4 regions of the Gibbsiella quercinecans genome follow, and region 1 is predicted to be linked to each of the others. Evidence: predicted binding sites of a transcription regulator. Region 1 holds the regulator's gene; each other region holds the start of a gene.
The links. Region 1 encodes CRP, which controls carbon source genes, mostly activating them, when cyclic AMP is high. Its sites were predicted from a motif close to ATGTGANNNNNNTCACAT; they were not measured.
Positions count from the first base shown of each region.

Region 1 (4,212 bases):
ACGGCAAACATATTCAGTTCAATACGCAGTTGGCGGCAGACAATCTCCATCAACTGCGGCTGGCCGCCATGTGAATTCCAGAAAATCAGTTTACGGATCCCCGCTCGCCAGGCGCTTTTCGCCACTTCAAACCACACTTTGCCCAAAATCTCGTAAGGCAACGTCAGGGTGCCGGGATAGTGCAAATGCTCATCGGATTTGCCAATCGGCAACATGGGCAAAATCAACGCCGGTAAATCAGCGGGCATCAGTTCCACCGCACGCTGCACTATCCCGGCATTGATCGCCGCATCCACCCGAACGGGCAAATGCGGGCCGTGCTGCTCGACGGCGCCGATCGGCAACACCGCCACCATCTTATCCATTTCCAGTTCACTGAATTCCCGTGTAGATAAATCCCACCACCAGCGCGACGACGGCATGTTCATGGCTTTCCTCCCGTTTTTTTACAGTCTCGCCAATTTCGTGCTGCGGTTGAAGCAGCAAAATTGCGCCGATGCGTTGCTTTTTTCGCATCCCTCTGCCGCAAAGATGACACCGGTGCGCGAAACGTGATAACAATGCTAGGCTGTGGCGCCAGCCTGAATACGGGGCACGGCCACATCGCCAGATTTCTCACGGGGAACGGTATTTATGTCAGCTAAACATCCTGTCATTGCGGTGACCGGCTCCAGCGGCGCCGGCACCACAACCACCAGCGTGGCGTTTCGCAAAATATTCCAGCAGTTGAATATCCGCGCCGCCGAACTGGAAGGCGACAGCTTCCACCGCTATACCCGGCCGGAGATGGACGCCGCGATCCGCAAAGCACGCGATCTTGGCCGCCACATCAGCTATTTCGGCCCGGAAGCCAACGACTTTGGCCTGCTGGAACAAAGCTTTATTGAATACGGCAAACACGGCACCGGCCGTTCGCGCAAATACCTGCACACTTACGACGAAGCGGTGCCCTACAACCAGGTGCCAGGCACCTTCACCCCCTGGGAGCCCCTGCCGGAACCCACCGACGTGCTGTTTTATGAAGGGCTGCACGGTGGCGTTGTCGCCGACCATCATGACGTCGCCAGGTATGTCGACTTGCTGGTGGGGGTGGTGCCGATCGTCAACCTGGAGTGGATCCAGAAACTGATCCGCGATACCGGCGAGCGCGGCCATTCACGCGAAGCGGTGATGGATTCCGTGGTTCGCTCGATGGAAGATTACATTAACTACATCACGCCCCAGTTTTCACGCACCCATATCAACTTCCAGCGGGTGCCGACGGTGGATACTTCCAACCCGTTCGCCGCCAAAGCGATCCCGTCGCTGGATGAAAGCTTTGTGGTGATCCACTTCCGCGGCCTGGAGCAGATCGACTACCCTTATCTGCTGGCGATGCTGCAGGGTTCATTTATTTCGCATATCAATACATTGGTGGTGCCGGGCGGAAAAATGGGGCTAGCAATGGAGTTGATCATGGCGCCGCTGGTGCAGCGCCTGTTGGAAGGGAAAAAAATCAAGTAATACGTTGGGCGTCACTCCACCGCGCGGATTTCAAAGCTGTGGGTGACGCTGGCGGCCTTACCGAGCATCAGCGATACCGAGCAATATTTCTCCGCCGACAGATTCACCGCACGCTCAACAACGTTATCGGTAAGCCCTTTACCGGTAACAATAAAATGCAGGTTGATATGGGTAAATATGCGCGGCGCCTCCGTGCGGCGCTCTGAGGTCAGTTTTACCTCACAATCACGCACATCGTTACGGCCTTTTTGCAGAATCGAGACCACGTCAATCGCGCTGCACCCGCCAACAGACATCAACACCATTTCCATTGGGCTTGGCGCTTTTTCCCCGGCGTTGCCGTCCAGCAACACCTGATGGCCGGAGGCGGATTCGCCCAGGAACGTCAAACCTTCCACCCACTTGATTCTTGCCTGCATACTCGTTACTCCGCTTGGTTTATGCAGCCCAGACTACGCTTTCGCGCTAAAACTGGCAACGGAACCTGACGTGAATCATGCTGAAGCGAGACAACACAAGACACTGGCCTCACTCTGTGCTAAAACCACACTAGACTGTGTCCTGTCATTGCGCGTGAATGCGGCGGCAATCGCGGGCTTTGCGGCAGTATGTTGTCTTTTTGCCGGCTCCACGATTAATGGCAGGGCTCAGTCTGAAAATCCCCTTTCCAATGAGCAGGCTCCAGGGAAACGTTCGAGGAAAGGTGCCTGACGTGGTATGTTAACAGAATGTAGCTTGCAGCATTTCCGGCAAGTCAATATGCTAAAGCAGTAGCATATTTTATGGCACGCCTCAAAACCTGTTGATAGCCACCACGCGCACGTGGGCTAAAACATGTTTTACAGGGAACTCTGATCCCTGTGACACAAGGCAGCGATTACAACAGAGGATAACAGCGAATGGTTCTCGGCAAACCGCAAACAGACCCGACTCTCGAATGGTTCCTGTCTCATTGCCATATCCACAAATATCCATCCAAAAGTACGCTGATTCACCAAGGTGAAAAAGCCGAAACGCTTTACTACATCGTTAAAGGCTCCGTCGCGGTGCTGATTAAAGACGAAGAAGGTAAAGAGATGATCCTGTCCTACCTCAACCAGGGGGACTTTATCGGGGAACTCGGGTTATTTGAAGAAGGCCAGGAGCGCAGCGCCTGGGTAAGGGCGAAAACCGCCTGTGAAGTGGCTGAAATTTCCTATAAGAAATTCCGTCAGTTGATCCAGGTGAACCCGGATATCCTGATGCGCCTGTCTGCGCAGATGGCAAGCCGGCTGCAGGTTACTTCAGAGAAAGTGGGCAACCTTGCTTTCCTTGACGTTACCGGGCGTATCGCACAAACCCTGCTAAACCTGGCAAAACAACCGGATGCCATGACTCACCCGGACGGCATGCAAATCAAAATTACCCGCCAGGAGATCGGCCAGATTGTCGGTTGCTCACGCGAAACCGTCGGCCGTATTCTGAAAATGCTGGAAGATCAAAACCTCATTTCTGCCCACGGCAAAACCATCGTGGTTTACGGCACGCGTTAATCACACGCTGGGCGCCAGGAAATAGCAAACGCCCCGTGGCCAACCGGCCACGGGGCGTTTATTTTGCACGGCGCTAGCTCGCTGTGCCCGCCGCTTAGGCGTTTATCACGTCCTGCACCGCCAGTTCAAACAGCGCCATCCCCGCGTCGATATCTTCCAGTTCCACCACCAGCGAAGGCGCAAAGCGGATCACATCTGGCCCGGCGTTAAGGATCATCAGCCCACGCGCCGCCGCCGCAGTCAGAAACTCACGCGCCTTGCCGTGATAGCCCGGCACCAGTTCCGCGCCGATCAGCAGCCCCATCCCCCGCACTTCGGAGAAAATCGCGTACTTCTCGCCAATCCGTTGCAGCGCCTGCACAAACAGGCCGTGGCGCTGTTCAATGCCGCTCAGCACCTCTGGCGTGTTGATGACGTCCAGCGCCGCTTCAGCGACCGCACAGGCAAGCGGGTTGCCGCCGTAGGTAGTGCCGTGGGTGCCCACGTGCATCACCGAAGCGATTTCCTCGGTGGTCAGCATGGCGCTGACCGGGAAACCGCCGCCCAACGCTTTAGCGGTGGTCAGGATATCCGGCGTTACGCCATAGTGCATATAGGCGAACAGCTTGCCGCTGCGCCCCATGCCGCTTTGCACTTCATCAAACACCAGCAGCGCCTGATGGCGATCGCACAGCTCGCGCACCCCTTTCAGGAACGCGGCGTCCACCGGCATAATGCCGCCCTCGCCCTGGATGGGTTCCATCACCACCGCGCAGGTGTGGTCGTCCATCACCGCCTTCACGGCGGCCAGATCGTTGAACGGCACGTGCACAATGTCGGCAGGCTTCGGCCCGAAGCCGTCGGAGTATTTCGCCTGGCCGCCGACCGAAACGGTAAACAGCGTGCGACCGTGGAAAGCATTATAGAACGCGATGATTTTGGTCTTGTACGGGCTGTGGCGGGTAATTGCGTAATGCCGGGCCAGTTTAAACGCCGCTTCGTTGGCTTCCGCCCCGGAGTTGGCGAAAAATACCCGATCGGCAAACGTCGCCGCAATCAGCTTACTGGCCAGGCGCAGCGCCGGCTCATTGGTAAACACATTGCTGGTATGCCACAGGGTTTCCCCCTGCTCTTTCAACGCCGCGACCAGCGCCGGGTGGCAGTGGCCAAGCGCCGTCACCGCAATACCGCCAGAGAA
Region 1 covers NZ_CP014136.1:2,861,221-2,865,432, reverse strand. The annotation lists gene ACN28Q_RS13225 (creatininase family protein) at 1-428, opposite strand, end outside; gene ACN28Q_RS13220 (phosphoribulokinase) at 634-1,503, shown strand; gene ACN28Q_RS13215 (OsmC family protein) at 1,515-1,922, opposite strand; gene crp (cAMP-activated global transcriptional regulator CRP) at 2,403-3,035, shown strand; gene argD (bifunctional acetylornithine/succinyldiaminopimelate transaminase) at 3,130-4,212, opposite strand, start outside.

Region 2 (4,212 bases), 590 kb from region 1:
ATCCTGATAGTGGTAGCCCACCCAGTAGGAAAGCCAGTCGCCGAAAAATGCACCGGCCGCCGCCGCCGCCCAGATCGGCCAGAAAGCGATGCCGCTTTCGCCGATCAGCGCCCCCAGCGCCAGCAGGATCACCGTGGCCGGCAACAGCAGCGACAGAAAAGCCAGGGATTCGCCAAATGCCAGGAAAAAGATAATCGGGATCGCCCAGCCTTCATGCTGACGTACCATTTCGCTGACCCAGTGGATCACATCATTCAGACTCAATGCACACTCCTTCAATGGGGCTGTCCTACGCACAGAATAAGGAATCGCGCCCCGTGCCGCTTAAACACCGGTTAAACATAACGTATTTCCCGGCTAGCGGGCTAAACGGCAGGCTCCAGATAGCGTGCCTGTAGCACGTCACGCTGTTGCGGCCCCAGGCCATACTCCGCCTCCAGCCAGCGCGCCGGCGAACCGTACTGTTCGCGGATGCAGCCAAGGGCGGTGGTCAGGAACTCTTCGCGGGCGCCGAGCACGTAGGCAAACTGGGCCAGCGCCGCGGCGTTCAGGCGGCTCGAAAGCTGATCCAGCATCTGTTCGCGGAAGGCCGCCAGCGTGGTTTCGGTCAGCAGGTAATCCTCCAGCACCGTGGCCTCATCCGCCCCAAGGGCCAACAACACCAACGCAGAGCCGACGCCGGTGCGGTCTTTACCCACGGCGCAGTGCTGCACGATGGCGCCGCTTTCCGTTTGCAACAGCAGAGCGGCCAGTTGCCGGTAGGCCGGGTTATTGAACGGCAGGCGGCGATACAGCTGCAGCATAAAGGCCTGGCTGTCAAAAGCCGCCAGCACCTCGTTGTTCAGCTTTTCCAGATTGGCATTCACTTCGCTGCTCAACGGGTTGGCCGGGAAATGATGGTAATCGGCGCCGGGCCACAGCACATCCGGCTTATCCTGCACTTCATCGCTGTCGCGGTAATCCAGCACGGTGCTGACCGGCACGCCGGCCAAAAACGCACAGTCACGCGGCGTTAAGCGATCGAGCGCGCCGGCACGGAACAGCAACCCACGCTTGATACGGCGGCCATTAGCGACGCTATTGCCGCCTAAATCACGAAAGTTGATGCCGCCGTCGAGCGGGGCCAGTGAAGGGTGAAGCGGAATCTGAGCGGTCATAGACATCCTCGTTATTGTTGTCGACAAACAGCGCGATACAGGCAGCGGATACATCCCATCACAAAACACAGCAGGCTGCGCAGATGGCGCCAGTGCCTGCCACCGTAACAGATTATGATGAAATGAAAAATGGGCCGCAGCGGCGGCCCATTGGCAACGAGGCGGGTTACAGCAGGCGGCGTGCGGCTTCCACCACGATTTGCACCGCGTGGGTTTCAGTTTGCTTCATGGTTTGCGCATCCGGAATTTCCTGCTGGGTGCGGTTAACGATCACCCCGGCCACCATCCCGGCGCGCAGCCCCTGGCTGGCGCACATGGTCAACAGGGTGGCGGATTCCATTTCGTAGTTCATCACGCCCATCGCCTGCCATTCGGCCATTGAGCCCTTGAAGCGGCTCACCACCTGGCCGGAATACGTATCGTAACGTTCCTGGCCGGGGTAGAAGGTATCGGAAGAGGCGGTCACGCCGATATGGGTCGTGGCGCCGCTGGCTTTCGCCGCCTCGACCAGCGCGGTGGTACAGGCAAAATCGGCAACCGCCGGGAACTCCATCGGCGCAAAGTGCAGGCTGGCGCCATCCAGGCGCACCGCCGCCGTGGTCACCAACACATCGCCCACGTTGATGTCAGGCTGGATCGCGCCGGTAGTGCCGATCCGCAGAAAAGTACGGATGCCCAACTGCGCCAATTCTTCCACCGCGATCGACGTGGAAGGGCCGCCGATGCCGGTTGAACACACGATGACGGGCTTGCCGTCGAGTTCCGCCCGCCAGGTGGTGAATTCACGATGAGAAGCCAGATGCACTGGGTTTTCCATCAGCCTGGCGATTTTTTCTACGCGTTGCGGATCGCCGGGGACGATCGCCAATTGCGCCCCCTGCAAATCGGATTTGGTCAGGCCAAGATGGAAGACATCTGATTGAGACATACCGGATCCCTCATTATTCATGTTTAGTCGGAGGAACAAAAACGCACTCTACTGAAAATCCATCGCCAATTTCGTGACGCGAATCACTTGTTAACAGAAAACGAATTTCAGAATACATATTTATTGTGATAATTATCACAAAATTAACCGGCCGCTTACCCCTCGCGCAGTGTCAGCGCGGCCAAGCGGCAGGCCAGGCGCAGCGGCCTTGCGCGGTGTAGCCCAACGCCCAACGCCGTTGCCCGGCGGCGAACAGGGTGGGGCTGCCACCGTGCGGAATCGAGCCTATAGTTAACCAGATCCCGCCCCGTTTTCCTTTTACACGGAGACCACGATGAAAACCGAGAGCCAAACGACGCAACAGCAAAGCCAGCAGGGCTTCAGCCCGGCCGTCAAACCGTTGGCCGCCACCACCCGGCACACCGACGAACAGGGCATTCACGCCGGCGAAACCACTATCCCGGTGCAGAACGAATCCCTGCCGGCATACCTTGCCCGGCCCGATAACCAACGTGGCCCCTTACCGGTGGTACTGGTGGTTCAGGAGATCTTTGGCGTTCATGAACATATTCGGGATCTGTGCCGGCGGCTGGCCAAACAGGGCTATCTGGCGATCGCCCCGGAGCTGTACTTCCGCCAGGGGGATGCCAGTAACTATAGCGATATCAGTGAACTGTTGCAGAATCTGGTGAGTAAAGTGCCGGACAGCCAGGTGCTGATGGACCTGGATCATACCGCCCACTGGGCCCTGCAGCACGGCGGGGCGCCAGATAAGCTGGCGATCACCGGTTTTTGCTGGGGCGGACGCATCGCCTGGCTGTACGCAGCGCATAACCCGCAGTTGAAAGCGGCCGTCGCCTGGTATGGCAAGCTGGTCGGAGAGAAAACCCTCAATACGCCGAAACACCCGGTGGATATTGCCACCGAGCTGTCAGCGCCCGTGCTGGGGCTGTATGGCGGCAAGGATACCGGCATCCCGCTGAACACGGTGGAAACCATGCGCCAGGCGATCCGCGCGGCGAATGCCGACGCCGAGATCGTGGTTTATCCGGACGCCGGCCACGCCTTCAACGCCGACTATCGCCCCAGCTACGATGCCGAAGCCGCCGCCGATGGTTGGCAACGGATGCTGGCCTGGTTTGCCCGGCACGGCGTCACCGGCGAGCCCCAGGCCTGAACCGCGGCGGCGTATGTTATAGCTGCAAAGCGCCAAATGCGCCGCACCAGTCGTGCTCAAATTTTTCCACCGCGGCCTGCACTGTCGGCGCGGTGATGAACTGTTCCGCCACATCGACTGGCAAGGTTATCGCCCCGCAGCCCGCCAGCAGGCACTCCAGCGCCTGGCGCGGCGTTTTAAAGCTGGCCGCCAGCACCTGGGCGTGCGGCGCATGCAGCGTAAGCAATTGTTGCAATTCTCGTACGGTGGCAATGCCATTGCCGCCCTGCGCATCCAGCCGGTTGACGTAAGGCGCCACGTACTGCGCCCCCGCCAACGCCGAAAGCAGCCCCTGCGCGGCGCCGTACACCGCAGTGCCCAGCGTTGGAATGCCCATGCCCTTCAGCGCCTTGATGGCCGCCAGCCCTTCCGCCGTGGCCGGGACTTTCACCACCAGCTCCGGCACCCGTTCATGCAGTAATACCGCTTCTTCCACCATGCGGGCCGCGTTGTTGGCCAAAACCTGGGCAAACAGCCGGCCTTCACCGCCCAACGCATCGCGCAGCGCCGGCAGCACGTCCCACAACGGAGTACGCGAATTGGCGACGATGCTCGGGTTCGTCGTCACCCCCTGCAAAGGCAGAATGCGCGCCAGGCGCTTGACGGCGCTGACATCGGCGGTATCGAGATAAAGTTCCATAATGGTTCCCCACAGCTAAACAAAGGGGCGCCCATGCGCCCGGAATAAATTACAGTTCAAGTTCCTGTTGCAGCAGGCTAACCACCTGCTGGGCGGAGTCTGCGTTGACCAGTGCGGCGCGAAAGCCTTCATGCATAATGCGCCGGGCCAGTTTGGAGAAAATACGCATGTGCTGATCGCCCGCGGCGTGTTTGTTCAGCGTCAGCATAATGACGAACTGCGCCTCCTCATCGCCCCACGCCACCGGGTGGGCCAGTTTGGCCACGCTGAT
Region 2 covers NZ_CP014136.1:2,270,338-2,274,549, forward strand. The annotation lists gene ACN28Q_RS10530 (DedA family protein) at 1-264, opposite strand, end outside; gene ACN28Q_RS10535 (tyrosine-protein phosphatase) at 366-1,157, opposite strand; gene udp (uridine phosphorylase) at 1,324-2,085, opposite strand; gene ACN28Q_RS10545 (dienelactone hydrolase family protein) at 2,420-3,262, shown strand; gene fsa (fructose-6-phosphate aldolase) at 3,279-3,941, opposite strand; gene ptsP (phosphoenolpyruvate--protein phosphotransferase) at 3,991-4,212, opposite strand, start outside.
Region 2: a site for CRP is predicted at 2,209-2,226, ahead of udp (uridine phosphorylase). Genes of this name have one in related genera too.

Region 3 (4,212 bases), 760 kb from region 1:
ATCTTCCAGTTGATCTTTTTGTTGCCCAACCGGCGGGCGATCTCATTGCCAAAATCAACCACCACACCTTCCAATTGCTGTTGCGCGTTGGAAAAGCCAATGGGCGGTGAGTCCATGCCGCCGCACAGGGTGATCCTGTCAACATGCTGGAATCTTTCAGGGATCGTGATGGCTGCCAGTGCGGACTGGGCCGCGAACAGTACGGATAACGCACAAAGTTGAACGAGACGAACAGACATGAAAACCTCCACAAGTCAGTGAATTGTGAGAACACCCTGGGAAAATCAATTTAATACACTGTTTAATAAAGGAATTGTTTCTTCCACATGTTGCCGTATCGCCCGTTCGGCGGCATCCGGATCCCGGGAGGCAAGTACATCAATCAACGCGGCATGCGTAGCGCGATCGTCCGTCGGTTGGCTAAGCTGCTGGCGCCACAGATGCATATAAGGCGCGATAGAAGAATTAAGCAGGCTTATCTGGCGCATCAGGCGGGGCCGTTGGCTAAAGCTACACATAAACTCATGAAATACCCGATGATGATTTACCCAGTCGTAAGGATCGTGGGGCTCGTCCTCCATCAGGCTCAACAGCCGGTGCATATGGGCAATATGCTTCGCCGTAAGCAACGGCGCGGAAATTCGCGCGGCCAACCCTTCAAGGACCGCGCGCATTTCAAACACCTCACGCATTTGCGCCTGATTCAGGCCACTGACGACGGCGCCGCGGTTCGGCCTTAAGGTGAGCAAATGCTCTGCCGCCAAACGCTTGAATGCGCCTCTCACCGGCATCCGGCTCATTTGTAATTCAGTGGCGATATCTTCCGCAATCAGGCGCGCGCCCTGTGGCAGCCGGCCACGACAGATACCATCGAGCAAATATCGATAGGCTTCATCTTCAGCGCTGGCAGCAACCGAGCCAGAGAAATCGTCAGCCGTAAGAGAAAGGAGAACGTTGGCATCTGTTTTCATATTTATTCGTCACATTGGATCCAAAGATACATAAATCCAACAGTGCAAAATATGAGCCATTTATTAAATATATAGTTAAAACAGATAGATAAATTAGATGTCTCGAAAAAGTCAGCACCAGGCTTCGCCGTTCTGTACGTTTCTGCACCGCCATTGAGCAGTGCCCGTGCCAACATGATGCAGCTCACCCCGGCGCAAAAAGCGCCGTATTGATCTCATCTTTTCCGGTTATCAGTCCGGCGGTGCCCTGCCCCTATATCATGGCCGGCCAACAGGGGATAAAACGCTCCCATCACATAAATTTACCTGATGGGATAACGCGTGCGATCATCATGAACCCACGGATCCTACTGAGAAATGACAGGCCGGTGCCGAGAATATTAATAAAAATGCATAATCATTGAGTTCCGGCCACAACCACGTTTTTTCACTTGTGGGGAAATACACATTATTAATAGGCGTATTCTCCGGTTAAAAATAAGATCGCTGAAAGTGAAAAGTAAATGTGAAATAACTCACAAAAGTAAAAACAGAAATACGGGGAAAAACCGCCGCTCCACGCTTTTTTGAGAAACAACAAACAAGATAATAAAAAACAAACAATTACAGATTAATTTTCAAAACCAAGCCAGGAAATAAAGTGATCTTCATCACATATTTACACCCATAAAACCGCTGTCAAGAGGTGACACTGGCGTCTCACGTTGAATAAATGTGACATATGTCAAAAAAACGATTCCATCGATTATCAACAATCAATTCACATTCAAGGCGAAGGATTGGAACTGAGGTCATCACATGAAAATAGGTTTGGTCATTAGTGGTGGTGATGTCAGCGGCATAAATAATTTCCTGTTTCAGGTTAGCCGAATGACCGAATCTGAAATAGTGATTTTCGACGGTGGCATTAATGGCCTGATAGAAAATAGGTTCAAAGAGATCTCATGGCGCGATCTGGTTGATTTTTCAATTTCGCCAATGCCGTTGATTTCGTCCGGCAGGAAAGAAGACAAATGTAAAAAAGCTGACTATGAAAAGATTGCCAAAAACATACGTCACAGAAAGATCGATGCTTTGATCATGGCGGGTGGCGATGGATCTTTCCAGTTTTTAAAAACGCTGTGCGGATATGGCATTAGCTGTTACGGCATTGGGATGACCATTGATAACGATATTACCGGCAACAGCTACACCATTGGTTTTTCCACCGCGTGCGAGCAGGTTATCAGCGAGGTGGGCAAGTTAAGAAACACCGGGCGCGGGTTGCCGGGCCGGGTGTTCATGATAGAGCTGCTCGGCGGTTACTGCGGTGAACTGACCCTGCAGGCGGCGTTAAAAAGCAATGCGGACATCGCGCTGATTCCTGAATCACCATGGGATATTGATATTCTTGCGGAGAAGATCAAAAGCAAGATCAAGCTACAAAATAGCGTCATTATTTTATGTTCGGAGGGCTATACCAGAGAATATACCCCAGGTTTTCAGGGGGCCATCAATACCATGATCGGCAAAATCGAACATAAGATTGGTATCAGGATCAGAAAAACCATTCTGGGGTTTGGATTACGAAGCGGCGTGCCTACCGGCGAGGAGATCATACAAGGCGCCATTCTGGCTGAAGAAGTGGTTCGGTGCATAAACACCGGCCTAACCAATAAAATCATTGTGATAAACAATAATAATAAGGCTATACCGATAGATCTTGAAAGTTCTGATAAACGGTTAGTTGATAAAGATAGCAATATCTACAAACTTGCAAAAATAAACAACCTTATATGAGGTAATAATATGCTCAAAGTACTCTGCGTATGTGGCTGCGGCCTCGGCTCAAGCTTTGCTATTGAGATGAGCGCAAAGTCCGTATTACAAAAGCTAGGTATTGATGCCGAGATAAACCATACAACGGTATCCGAAGCCACATCCTTTAAATACGATATTATTCTGACACAGAAAATGTTTGCCGATATTTTAAACTCGGATGCTAGCGAAGAACAGATGAAAAAGGTCATCGTGTTAAATAAGCTGACAGACAAGCGAGAAATAGAAGAAAAAATTCTGGCTTATATTAACTCAATCTGAAAGATGAGGTGATAAAGTGGATGCTATAATTAACTTCCTGGTAAAGGATTTATTAGGCCAAGCCTCAATATTAATTGCGTTAATCGCAATGATTGGCCTAATTCTGCAAAAAAAATCTGTCGGTAAAACGTTAGAAGGTACGTTTAAAACCCTGCTCGGCTTTTTGATCATGATGGCCGGCATCAACATCATTGTGGAGACACTGACATTCCTCAACAACATCTTCACCAGTGGTTTTGGCATGAAGGGCTACATTACGGATGTTGCGGCCATCGCTGGCCTGGCAAACCGCGAGCTGGGTTCACAGGTGGCAATGACACTGCTGGTTATCTTCGTCGTTAACATTATCATTGCGCGCATTACGCCCTTCAAATATATCTTTCTGACGGGCCAGGCGCTGCTCTGGATGGCGACCATCGGCACGGTCATTGGCTATAAGGCCGGGCTGACCGGCGCAACGCTGATTCTGACCGGGGGGATATTCGGCGGCATTATGGCCGTGCTGATGCCGGCATTGGCTCAGCCGATTGTCCGCAAAATCACCGATTCAGACGATGTTGCGCTGGGCCATTTCTGCACCATCGGTTACCTGGTGCAGGCGGCGGTGGCACGCGCCGTGGGTAAAAACTCAAAATCGACGGAAGATCTGGAACTGCCTGATAACTTCAAGTTTCTCCAGGACACTTACCTGTCGATGGCGGTCATTATGGTGCCAATGTACCTTATTCCCGCCGTTTTCGCCGGCCCGGCATACATTGCCCAGTATGCCAATGGCACCAATTACCTGATGTATTCATTCATGCAATCCATGCAATTTGTCGCCGGTGTCTTTGTGCTGTATAGCGGCGTGCGCTTACTGCTGAATGAATTGGTCCCGGCTTTCCGCGGTATCGCCATGCGCCTGGTGCCCAATGCCAAACCCGCGCTTGATTGCCCCGTGTTGTTCCCCTATGCGCCGAATGCGGTCATCGTCGGGTTCCTGGCCACCACCGTCGGTTCGATTCTGGGGATGATCATCTTCCCGATGTTCGGTCTCGCCATGATCCTGCCCGGCCTGTTGACCAACTTCTTTGCCGGCGGCGCTGCCGGGGTGTTTGGCAACGCGTTGGGCGGCAGAAAAGGCGCGATTATCGGTGGGGTGGTCCACGGGTTATTTATCACG
Region 3 covers NZ_CP014136.1:2,096,294-2,100,505, forward strand. The annotation lists gene ACN28Q_RS09735 (ABC transporter substrate-binding protein) at 1-239, opposite strand, end outside; gene ACN28Q_RS09740 (GntR family transcriptional regulator) at 285-971, opposite strand; gene ACN28Q_RS09745 (6-phosphofructokinase) at 1,770-2,750, shown strand; gene ACN28Q_RS09750 (PTS sugar transporter subunit IIB) at 2,760-3,050, shown strand; gene ACN28Q_RS09755 (PTS sugar transporter subunit IIC) at 3,067-4,212, shown strand, end outside.
Region 3: a site for CRP is predicted at 1,610-1,627, ahead of ACN28Q_RS09745 (6-phosphofructokinase). Genes of this name have one in related genera too.

Region 4 (4,212 bases), 210 kb from region 1:
GCAGCGTAGCGGCACAGCCCACCACCACCGCCGGCGCGCCGGCAAGCTCCCCCTGCGCCAGCGACTTGATGATAATTTCTGGCCCGATGCCCGCCGGATCGCCCATGGTGACTGCAATAGTTTTACTCACTCGACTTCTCCTCAATGAAACGGATGACTTCTACCAGGGTATTTTCATCACCAAAGCCACCGGCTTTAGTCATAACCAGCAAATTGTGCCGGGCGTTCAACAGGTGGCCCCAGGGCACACAGCCCGCCACCTGCCCATGAATCTGAAAGCCGCTGGCGCCCAGCCCGCGGGCGACCGCCAGCGCCACGTCGCCGCCGGAAAGGTACAGCCCGGCCGGCGTTTGTATTTCCAGGACTTCCTGGGTCAGTTGGGCCAGCAGCGCGCACAGATCTTCCCCCAACCGGCGGCGCGTGATCCGGTGCTGCCGGCACAGTTGGTCAATGGTTTGCCGTTGCGCCGCCTGCCGGCTGGTGCGGATCACGCAGTGCCGGCCTTGCGCCAGTGCCTGAACCACGGTGCTGCGCCAGAGCGCCAACTGCGGCCAGCCCTGGAACATCGCTTCGATATCGATATCCACCAGCGTGATGGCGTGGCTGGCGTTCAACTGTGCGATTTGCCGCTGCGCCATTTCGCTCATTGAGCCAATCACCGCCAACAGCGGAGCGGGGCGGCGGTCGGCCAGCAGCCTGCCCAGGGCATCGCTCAGGCCGGTTGCGCCGATCAGCAGCGGCCGCTGTGGCAAGCGGGCCGCCGCCAGCATGAGGCGTTGCAGATCGTCATCGGTTTCGGCATCAACGATGACAAAACGCGCGTGCTGTTGCTGCAACTGCGCCAGTGCCGCTTGCAGTTCGCCGCCGCGCACCGCCGCCAAAGGCAGCCGGCTGCAGGGCAGGGCGCTTTGTTGTTGCAGGCGCTGCTGAATGCTGGCGGTGGTGATAGGCGTTTTGGGATCGCTGGCGAATTCCGTTTCCGTTAATAAGCGGCCGTGGATCAGGCAGTTGCCGCCGCGGGTAATGCGCCCAAGCCGGGGCACCGCCGGGGCGATCAGCGCCATTGGCGCGCCGCTGGCCAACAGCGCGGCTTCCGCTTCGGCGCCCAGGTTGCCGCGCAGCGTTGAATCGATCTTCTTGAACACCCAACCCAATCCTTGCGGCCAGCCGGCTAGCGCCTGGCGAACGCGCTGCGCTGCCTCTTCCGCTGTGGCGGCCCGGCTGTCGGTGCTGATCACCCGCACTCCTTGCGTTTGCGCGGCGGCTACCTGCGGCTCAAACAGCACCCTGACCTGGGCGCCAGCGCTGGCAAGCCCGATACCGGCATCGTTCGCGCCGGTGAAATCATCTGCGATGACCAGAACCGGTGTGTTCCACTGCATCGTATTCCGCCTTTTTCGTGTTACGCTGCCATTGATTATATTCAATCATAATTGATTATATGTGAGCAAGTTCAAATTAATCAATATCGAGATGGCCTATAAAATAAGCACGACACGCAGTAAAGATGGCGTGATTTTGAGTAAATAAAATCACCGTTGCCCAACGGGCCGGGAGGAGAGTCGGTAATAATGAATATCAACAGCACCCTTATCAGCGGCTATCAGGCGCTTAATGACATTGGTTACCTGTTAACGGGAAAGCGCAGCGTACTGCTGGTGACGGACCGGAATATTGCCCGTATCCCTGCCGCCCAGGCGTTTATCGCCCAGGTTCGCGCCGGCGCCGGGCATTTGGTGGTGGTGGATAGCGTGCCGCCGGAGCCGAGCCAGCATGATGTCGCCGCCATTTTGCAGCAGTTGCCGGTGCAGGAGACGGATCTGGTGATTGGCATCGGCGGCGGTAGCGTGCTGGACGTCGCCAAACTGCTGTCGGTGCTGTGCATTGCGCAGGCGCCAACGCTGGAGGCGCTGTTGGCCGGGGAAAAGCCGCTCAGGCGCGCCACGTCGCTGCTGATCCCCACCACGGCCGGCACCGGCTCGGAAGCCACCCCAAACGCGATCCTGGCGATCCCGGAAAAAGAAACCAAAGTCGGCATTATTTCACCGGTCATGCTGCCGGATTACGTGGCGTTGGTGCCGGAACTGACCACCAGCATGCCGGCGCAGATTGCCGCTTCAACCGGCATTGATGCGCTTTGCCACCTGATCGAATGCTTTACCGCCACCGTCGCCAACCCGGTGAGCGACAACTATGCCCTGATCGGCATGAAGAAACTGTTCGCCAGCCTGGAAACCGCCGTGGCGCAGCCGGACAACCTGCAGGCCAAACTCGACATGCTGTGGGCCTCTTATTACGGCGGCGCGGCGATCGCCCATGCCGGCACCCACCTGGTGCACGCCATGTCCTATCCGTTGGGCGGCAAGTACCACATTCCCCATGGCGTTGCCAACGCCATCCTGCTGGCGCCCTGTATGCGTTTCGTGCGCCCGGCCGCGGTCAGCAAGTTCGCCGTGGCCTATGACCTGATCCCCGATGCCGATGCCTCTCTAAGCGAGGAGCAAAAATCCCACGCGCTGGTGGCCTATTTCGCCGATCTGGTCAAACGCCTGCAGTTACCCGCCAGCCTGGAAGCGCTCGGCATTGGCAGCGACCATCTGCCGTATCTGGTGGAAGCGGCGCTGGACGTTCAGCGCCTGATGAAAAATGTCCCATCCAAGGTCAGCGCCGATGATGTGCGCGACATCTATCTGACGCTGTTCCCGGCTAAAAATACCTGACAGAAACCGAGGAAAACCATGACCAGAAAAATAGAGGGCGTACTCACCGCCATTGTCACCACCTTTGATCACCAGGGGGCATATCACCCAGCGGCGATGCGCGTGCAGATCCGCCGCCAGTTGGCCGCCGGCAACGGGATTTTCTGCGGCGGTACCAACGGCGAATTCTTTGTGCTGAATGAAAAAGAGAAGCTGGCGGTGACCCAGACCTGCGTGGAGGAAGTGAACGGCCAGGCGGCGGTGGTCGGCCATATCGGCGAGATCTCCACGCGTGAAACCATTCATCTGGGTAAACAGGTGGCCGCGCTTGGGGTGGATGCCGTATCGGTGATCACCCCGTACTTTGTGCCGCTCAAGCAGGAAGAGCTGATTTATCACTACCTGAAAATCGCCGATGCGGTTCCGGTGCCGGTGTTTCTCTACAACATCCCGGCGCGCACGGGCAACACCCTGCAGCCGGAAACCGTGCGCCAACTGGCGCAACACCCGAACATTATCGGCATCAAGGACAGCGCCGGCAGCTACGACAGCCTGAAAGGCTTCTTGCAGGCGGCCGAAGGCATCAGCGGCTTTAATGTGCTGAACGGGCCGGATTCGTTGATCCACCAGGGCTTTGTCGACGGTTGCAGCGCCTGTATCTCCGGGCTGGCCAACGTGGCGCCTGATGAAATCAATGCTATTTGGGCGCATTTCCAACGTGGCGATATCGCTGCATCGCGCCAGGCGCAGGAAAACGTCACCGGCTTGCGCACCGATCTGTACAGCGTGGCGTTCTCGCCGGCGGCGGTGAAAAAGGCCCTGGCGCTGCTCGGTCATGAGGTGGGCGAAAGCCGTTATGCCGTGCGCTTTAGCGAGCAGGATGAACAACGTATTCGCCAGGTTGTGCAGCAGTATTTGCAATAACGGCGGCAGCGGCGCTGCGGCGCCGCCTTACCACGATGAGGATGCAACGATGAAAGTCATCTGTACTTCCCCTTCTTTCGCCAAATACGATCCCGCACCGATCGAGACGTTGCGCGAATGGGGCTTTGAACTGGTCATGCTGCCGGCGGATGCGGCGCTGTCCGCGCTTGAACCGCACCTTGCCGAGACGGTGGCGATGATCGTCGCCTTCACCGACGTTAACGCCGAGCTGCTGGCACGGGCGCCAACGCTGAAAATTGTGTGTAAACATGGGGTCGGCGTGGACAATATCGATCTGAACGCCACCCGTGAACGCGGGGTTTACGTCACCAACGTGCCGGATGCCAATAAGCATGCCGTGGCCGATTTTGCTTTCGCGCTGATCCTAGATGGCGCCCGCCAGGTGACTCAGGCGGCGCAGGAAACCCGTGCCGGTACGTGGCCGCGTATTTTCGCCACCGACGTGTACGGCAAAACGCTGGGTATCGTCGGCCTGGGCAACATCGGCAAACAGGTGGCGCTGCGCGCCAGCGGGTTCAACATGCGCGTGCTGGCGTTTGATTTTTATCGCGATGAAGCCTTTGCCGCT
Region 4 covers NZ_CP014136.1:3,075,781-3,079,992, forward strand. The annotation lists gene ACN28Q_RS14305 (D-threonate 4-phosphate dehydrogenase) at 1-130, opposite strand, end outside; gene dtnK (D-threonate kinase) at 123-1,382, opposite strand; gene ACN28Q_RS14315 (iron-containing alcohol dehydrogenase) at 1,572-2,720, shown strand; gene ACN28Q_RS14320 (dihydrodipicolinate synthase family protein) at 2,739-3,623, shown strand; gene ACN28Q_RS14325 (phosphoglycerate dehydrogenase) at 3,673-4,212, shown strand, end outside.
Region 4: a site for CRP is predicted at 1,442-1,459, ahead of ACN28Q_RS14315 (iron-containing alcohol dehydrogenase). Genes of this name have one in related genera too.